Regions from separate parts of the Nocardioides sp. YIM B13467 genome, predicted to be linked through region 2. Evidence: predicted binding sites of a transcription regulator. Region 2 holds the regulator's gene; each other region holds the start of a gene.
What was found. The regulator LexA, encoded in region 2, represses DNA repair genes until DNA is damaged. The targets are predictions, from matches to a motif close to TCGAACANNTGTTCGA.
Positions count from the first base shown of each region.

Region 1 (2,261 bases), on a different contig from region 2:
GGCTGCGCGCCTGGCCGGTCAGGGCGTCGAGGAGGATCTTGCGGGCGATCGCCTCGTGGTCGGGCTCCGGGTCGTTCTTCGGGTCCGCGGGATCCGCCGGGCGAGGCTGCCTTCGACGGGAACGTGTTGGTTTCGACACGTCGTCGCTCCTTCGTCGCGACGACGGCTCAACCGACGGGACGGACGGCTCGAGCGACGGGGAGGACGGGGTCTTGCCGGCCCAGGCTTCGACGCCGAGGGTCACGTCCCCCAGCCAGTCGGGCGCGGGCCGTTCGTCCACCCAGGGATCCTGGGTGGACGAACGGTCAGGCCTTGACGAAGCCACGGGTCAGCCGGTGCCTTTGGACCTAGAAGTCCTCGACGCCGGCGGGCTCGGCCGCGGGCGTCTCGCCGTCGGCCGGGGCGTCGACCGTCGGCACGACGCCGAGCTTCTCCAGGATCCGCTTCTCCAGCTCGTTGGCCAGGTCGGGGTTGTCCTTGAGGAAGTTGCGGGAGTTCTCCTTGCCCTGACCGAGCTGGTCGCCCTCGTAGGTGTACCAAGCGCCAGCCTTGCGGACCAGGCCCGCCTCGACACCGACGTCGATCAGGCCGCCCTCGCGGGAGATGCCCTTCCCGTACATGATGTCGAACTCCGCCTGCTTGAACGGCGGAGCCACCTTGTTCTTCACGACCTTGACGCGGGTGCGGTTGCCGACCATGTCGGTGCCGTCCTTGAGCGTCTCGATCCGGCGCACGTCGAGTCGCACCGAGGAGTAGAACTTCAGCGCGCGACCACCGGTCGTGGTCTCGGGCGAGCCGAACATCACGCCGATCTTCTCGCGCAGCTGGTTGATGAAGATCGCGGTCGTGCCGGAGTTGTTGAGCGCACCGGTCATCTTTCGCAGCGCCTGGCTCATCAGTCGAGCCTGGAGGCCGACGTGGCTGTCGCCCATCTCGCCCTCGATCTCGGCCCGCGGCACCAGCGCCGCGACGGAGTCGATGACGATCAGGTCGAGCGCGCCCGAGCGGATCAGCATGTCGGCGATCTCCAGGGCCTGCTCACCCGAGTCGGGCTGGGAGACCAGCAGGGCGTCGGTGTCGACGCCGAGGTTCTTCGCGTATTCCGGGTCGAGCGCGTGCTCGGCGTCGATGAAGGCCACGATGCCACCGGCGCGCTGCGCGCTGGCGACCGAGTGGAGGGCCACCGTCGTCTTACCCGAGGACTCCGGACCGTAGATCTCCACGACCCGCCCGCGGGGCAGACCGCCCAGACCCAGCGCCACGTCGAGCGCGATCGAGCCGGTCGGGATCACTTCCAGCGGAGCCCGGGTCTCATCGCCCAGCCGCATGACCGAGCCCTTGCCGAACTGCCTCTCGATGTTGGCGAGAGCGGCGTCCAATGCCTTCTCGCGATCACCTGCCGCCATGTTCTTTCCTTCCTGAGGGGCAGACTTCTTCCCCTTGCCTGCCGCTTGTCCACGTGTCTTCGTCGTCATCAAGGCAGACGCTAGACGGGACCACCGACAGTTTTGGACGGGACCCTCTGGCACGGTGTTTCACGACCCTGTTTTTGCCTGGCCGATAGCACGAACCACGCTCCACCTACTACCACACACTAGCCCGAACAAGCGTTCGATGTGAACACCTGTTCGGGCGTGTCGAGGTCGCCGGATCCTCAGTGGTCCTGCATCTCGACCTGCTCGGCGGGAGCCGAGCCGCCACCCATCTCGTCGGCGACGGCGACCGACAGACCACCGAGCATGAAGGCGATGATCACCGCCGCCAGGGCACCGCTCGAGAAGGACGGGATGAAGCGACGTACGCCCTCCTGGACCGGCGCCGCGCCGTGGTACTGGTGGGTGAGCGCATGCCCCTTGCCCCGCTGGAGCAGGTACCGGTTGACCGGGAAGGCCGCCACGAAGGCCACCGAGAGGGCGATCATCATCCCGATCCAGAACACGACGTTGACCAGACCGGCCTCCATCGCCCCGGGGATGAGCGCCATGACCAGGTTGTCGACCAGCTCCATCGTGGCGATCGAGAGGGTGTCGGCGGCCAGCACCACACTGAACGCCGCACCGACGGCCAGGCCCGACTTGAGCAGCGGCAGGGTCGAGAGGGCGTAGCCGAAGGCGAACGCGAGCGTGACGGCCAGGACGATCGTCCATCCGGTGCTGAGCCCGATCGCGGTGCCGATCATCAGTCCGGCGATCTCGCCGATCGCACATCCGGTGAGGCAGTGCAGCGTGGCGCTGGCCGCCATCGCGTTCACCCCGCCCCCA
Region 1 covers NZ_JBHZPJ010000046.1:4,537,127-4,539,387, reverse strand. The annotation lists gene ACFX43_RS29055 (regulatory protein RecX) at 1-280, opposite strand, end outside; gene recA (recombinase RecA) at 348-1,406, opposite strand; gene ACFX43_RS29045 (DUF4396 domain-containing protein) at 1,655-2,261, opposite strand, start outside.
Region 1: recA (recombinase RecA) is a predicted target of LexA. The motif match lies at 1,600-1,615, and genes of this name have one in related genera.

Region 2 (2,261 bases):
CAGCTCTCCGGGGCCAGGCCGGTGACGTCGAGCTTCACGGTGTGGTCGCGGTCGGGGCCAGTCTGCTGGGATCCCTTCGCGGTCACGCGGGCGAAGTCGGCGGTGGGCGAGACCTCCCAGCGGACCAGGACCTCCTCACCCTGCCCGGACCCCGGAGTCGCGTCCGCCGTCGGCGTGACCCGGGTCCAGATGACCACGCGGTCCGGGAGCGGGTCGCCGGAGGCGACGCCGTGCTGGAAATGGTTGAGCGTGCCGCCCGCGGCCTCCGCGGGCTCGGGAAGTGCGATGGCACCGGCTCCTGCGGCGGTCGCCAGCCCGGCGGCGATGAGGGTGCGGCGGTCGATCTGCGTCTGGATCACGCTGTATGGAACGACGCAGCCGCCGGCCCTGTCATGGGCCGGCGGCTGGATTTCACGCAGTGTTCCCGGACTGGTTCCGGGAGGTGTGGCGCAGGGCTCAGAGGCTGCGCAGGACCGCCGTCACCTTGCCGAGGATCGTCGCGTGGGTGCCGTCGATCGGCTCGTACGCAGCGTTGTGCGGCAGCAGCCAGACCTTGCCGTCCTTGCGGGAGAGCGTCTTGACGGTGGCCTCACCGTCGATCAGCGCGGCCACGATCTCGCCGTTCTCGGCGGTCGGCTGCTGGCGCACGACCACGAAGTCGCCGTCGCAGATCGCCGCGTCGACCATCGAGTCACCGGAGACCGAGAGCAGGAAGAGGTCGCCGTTGCCGACCAGCTGCTTGGGCAGCGGGAAGACGTCCTCGATGCTCTGCTGGCTCGAGGTCTCCTCGGCCAGGATCGGGCCACCGGCCGCGATCCGCCCGACCAGGGGGACCATGGCGGCGTCGGGGTTGGGGTTGATGTCGGCCTCGGCGGTGATCGTCGACTCGGGCTCCTCGCCGGACATGGCCTTGCGGTGGGCCATCACCTCCGGGAGGAAGACCTCGAGGGCGCGCGGTCGCTTCGGGTCCTTGCGGATCAGACCACGCTGCTCCAGCGCACGGAGCTGGTGGGCGACGCTGCTGGTGCTGGTCAGCCCGACCGCGGCGCCGATCTCTCGCATGCTGGGCGGGTAGCCGCGCTGCTCGATGCTGTCGCGCAGGTGAGCGAGGATGCGCTGCTGACGCGGCGTGAGCCCGGTCGCGTCCGGCGGCCCGTCGGGCAGCTCGCGGACGCGGCTCTTCTTCGAACCGCCTGATCCGGTGCCTGTCTTCTGCGTGGTCATGTCACCACATTAGTCCCTCTGGCACCACCACATCAAACATTTGTTCGACCTCATGGGCGGCGCGTGTCGGCGTTCGAAAATTCTTGGGGTCGCTACTTGCGTTGTTCGAACACGTGATCTACCTTCGAACATGTGCTCGATCGAACACGTGATCGAGAGACTTGTGATCAGGAGGCCGTGAGATGAGTGCAACAGTCTATGTGCTGCCCGTAGCCGAGCCGCCGCGCCCGGCGCCGGAGGTGCGTCGCTCGACCGTGCGACTCACTCGTCGCGGCCGAGTCGTCGTGTTCGCATTTGCGCTCGTCGTGCTCTTCGGGATCGCGTTGATCGGGGCGAAGGTGGCGTTCGCGGTGGAGAACGGTGCGGACAAAAGCCCCTCTCCCTCCGCCCACACGATGGTCGTCGGCGATGGTGACACGCTCTGGGACATCTCCTCGAAGGCCGTCGCCGGCACCGACTCCTCGATTCGGGAGATGGAGCAGACGATCAAGGAGCTCAACAGTCTCGAGTCCTCGATGCTCGTGTCCGGACAGACGCTGATCGTTCCGACCGCGCCGTAAGGCGCCGCACAGATGTCCGGCTGCTCCTTCGAGGGAGTCAGCCCGCGCAGCGGGCACCCTGGCAGCCGGCTACCGGGGAAAAGAGTGAGAGTGCTGCAGACGATGGGAAGCGTCTGCAGCACTCTCGCTGCGTCGGGTCAGTGGCGCCCGCGGTAGGGGTTGTCCGGCTCGGCCGGCGGCCACTGCTTGTTGCGGGTGCTGTGCCGCGGCGGCCACTCGTCGTCCGGCTCGACCGGCGGGTCCTGGGGCTGGCGCTGGGTGGGCATCGCCTGGGTCGCGGCGGGATCCTGGATCAGTCGAGCCCGCGAGCCGGTCTGGCCGTAGCCGGTCGGGGTCTGGTAGGCGCCGGACTGATACTGCGGGGAGCCGGCCTGCTGGGTGGGGTAGCTGTCCGTGCCGTATCCCTGAGAGCCGTACCCCGGAGTGCTCTGCGGCGTCGACGTCGGTGTCGGCGGGCTGGAGTAGTAGGGCTGTGGC
Region 2 covers NZ_JBHZPJ010000001.1:60,966-63,226, reverse strand. The annotation lists gene ACFX43_RS00320 (alkaline phosphatase D family protein) at 1-359, opposite strand, end outside; gene lexA (transcriptional repressor LexA) at 457-1,224, opposite strand; gene ACFX43_RS00310 (LysM peptidoglycan-binding domain-containing protein) at 1,407-1,784, shown strand; gene ACFX43_RS00305 (hypothetical protein) at 1,922-2,261, opposite strand, start outside.

Region 3 (2,261 bases), on a different contig from region 2:
GCGGGTCGGCTCATCCGGTGGATCTCGTCGACGAAGAGCACCTCGCCCTCGTTGAGCCCGCTCAGGATCGCGGCCAGGTCGCCGGCATGGGTGATCGCCGGGCCGCTCGTGATCCGAAGCGGCGCCGACATCTCGGCCGCGATGATCATCGCGAGGGTGGTCTTGCCGAGGCCCGGCGGCCCGGACAGGAGTACGTGGTCGGGGGCCCGCTCACGCTGCCGCGCCGCCTCCAGGACGAGACCGAGCTGCTCGCGGACGCGTTGCTGGCCGATCAGCTCGTCGAGGGTCTTGGGGCGCAGCGCAGCCTCGACGGCCCGGTCGTCGCCGTCGGCCTCGGCGATGGTGAGCGAGGAGAAGTAGTCTTCCTCGGCTCGGTCCAGGTCGTCCTCATGCATGGGTGCTTATGCCTTCGAAAGGGTGCGTAGAGCTGCCCGGAGCAGCAACGAGATGTTGGCCTGGTCGCCGGCCTCGGGCTCGATCGCGGTCACCGCCTTGTCGGCGTCCCGGGCGTTGTAGCCCAGGCCGACGAGGGCTTCGGTGACCTGGTCGCGCCACGGCGCCGCTGCGGCGGCGCGCGCTGGGACGGAGGCGGTGCCGGTCGGTGCGCCGATCCTGTCCTTGAGCTCAAGGATGATCCGCTGGGCGCCCTTCTGGCCGATGCCGGGGACCTTGGTGAGGGTCTTGGCGTCCTCGCCCGCGATGGCCAGGCGGATGCCGTCGGGCGAGAGGACGGCGAGCATCGCCTGGGCGAGCTTCGGGCCGACGCCGGAGGCGGTCTGGAGGAGCTCGAAGAGGGTGCGCTCGTCGGTGTCGGTGAAGCCGAAGAGGGTCAGCGAGTCCTCGCGCACGACCAGGCTGGTCGGCAGGTGCGCCTCCTCACCGGTGCGGAGGGTGGCCAGCGTGTTGGGGGTGCAGAGCAGCTCGATGCCGATGCCGCCGACCTCGACGACGGCGGTGGAGAGACTGACTGCGGCGACCTTGCCGCGTACGGACGCGATCATCTACGGACCCTTCCGGCCGCGGCGACCGCGGCTTCGATGCGGTTCTGGGCGCCTCCGCGCCACTGGTGGGTGATGGCCAGCGCGAGCGCGTCGGCGGCGTCGGCAGGCTTCGGCGGAGTCGAGAGCCGCAGGATGCGGGTCACCATCGCGGTCACCTGCTGCTTGTCGGCCCGGCCGTTGCCGGAGACGGCGGCCTTGACCTCCGAGGGCGTGTGCAGGGCGACGGGCAGACCGCGCCGGGCGGCGCAGACCATGGCGAGGCCGCTGGCCTGGGCCGTACCCATGATCGTGGAGACGTTCGAGCGCGCGAAGATCCGCTCGATCGCGACCGCGTCGGGCTGGTGCTCCTCGATCCAGGCGTCGATCCCCTTCTCGATGCTCACCAGCCGCTCCCAGACGGGAAGGTCGGAGGACGTACGGATCACTCCGACGTCCACCATCGACAGCGGCCGGCCGAGCGACCCGTCGACCACGCCCATCCCGCACCGGGTCAGGCCGGGGTCGATCCCAAGCACCCGCACGCCCACTCCTTCGTCCGATCGAACGCCTGTTCGTAGCGTACAGACTAGGGCTTGTCTCTCCAGCCCCTGACACGCCCCGCCGAGAATGCAGTTGTGGGCGACGAAAGTGGAGTTTCGTCGCCCACAACCAACGATTCGACCCGCCGAAACTACCGATTCGGCCGGTGGTGCTCAGGCGTCGACGGTCTCCATGACCTCGTCGGGGATGTCTGCGTTGGAGAAGACGTTCTGTACGTCGTCGAGGTCGTCGACGGCGTCGATGAGCTTGAAGACCTTCTCGGCGGACGGGGCGTCGGCGACCGGGATGTCCATGCTCGCGACGAACTGGACCTCGGCGGAGTCGTAGTCGATGCCGGCGTCCTGCAGCGCGGTGCGGACCGCGACGACGTCGGACGGGTCGGAGACGATCTCGAAGGACTCACCGAGGTCGTTGACGTCCTCGGCACCGGCGTCGAGGGTGGCCTCGAGGAGGTCGTCCTCGGAGATCTCCTTGCCCTCCTGCGCCTTGGCCACGACGACGACGCCCTTGCGGTCGAAGAGTCGCGAGACCGAGCCCGGGTCGGCCATGGTGCCGCCGTTGCGGGTGACCGCGGTGCGCACCTCCATGGCCGCCCGGTTGCGGTTGTCGGTCAGACACTCGATGAGGAGCGCCACGCCCTGGGGGCCGTAGACCTCGTACATGATCGTGTCGTAGCTGACCCCGCCGCCGTCGAGCCCACCACCGCGCTTGACCGCACGG
Region 3 covers NZ_JBHZPJ010000046.1:1,963,348-1,965,608, reverse strand. The annotation lists gene ruvB (Holliday junction branch migration DNA helicase RuvB) at 1-395, opposite strand, end outside; gene ruvA (Holliday junction branch migration protein RuvA) at 402-1,001, opposite strand; gene ruvC (crossover junction endodeoxyribonuclease RuvC) at 998-1,522, opposite strand; gene ACFX43_RS16480 (YebC/PmpR family DNA-binding transcriptional regulator) at 1,694-2,261, opposite strand, start outside.
Region 3: ruvC (crossover junction endodeoxyribonuclease RuvC) is a predicted target of LexA. The motif match lies at 1,541-1,556, and genes of this name have one in related genera.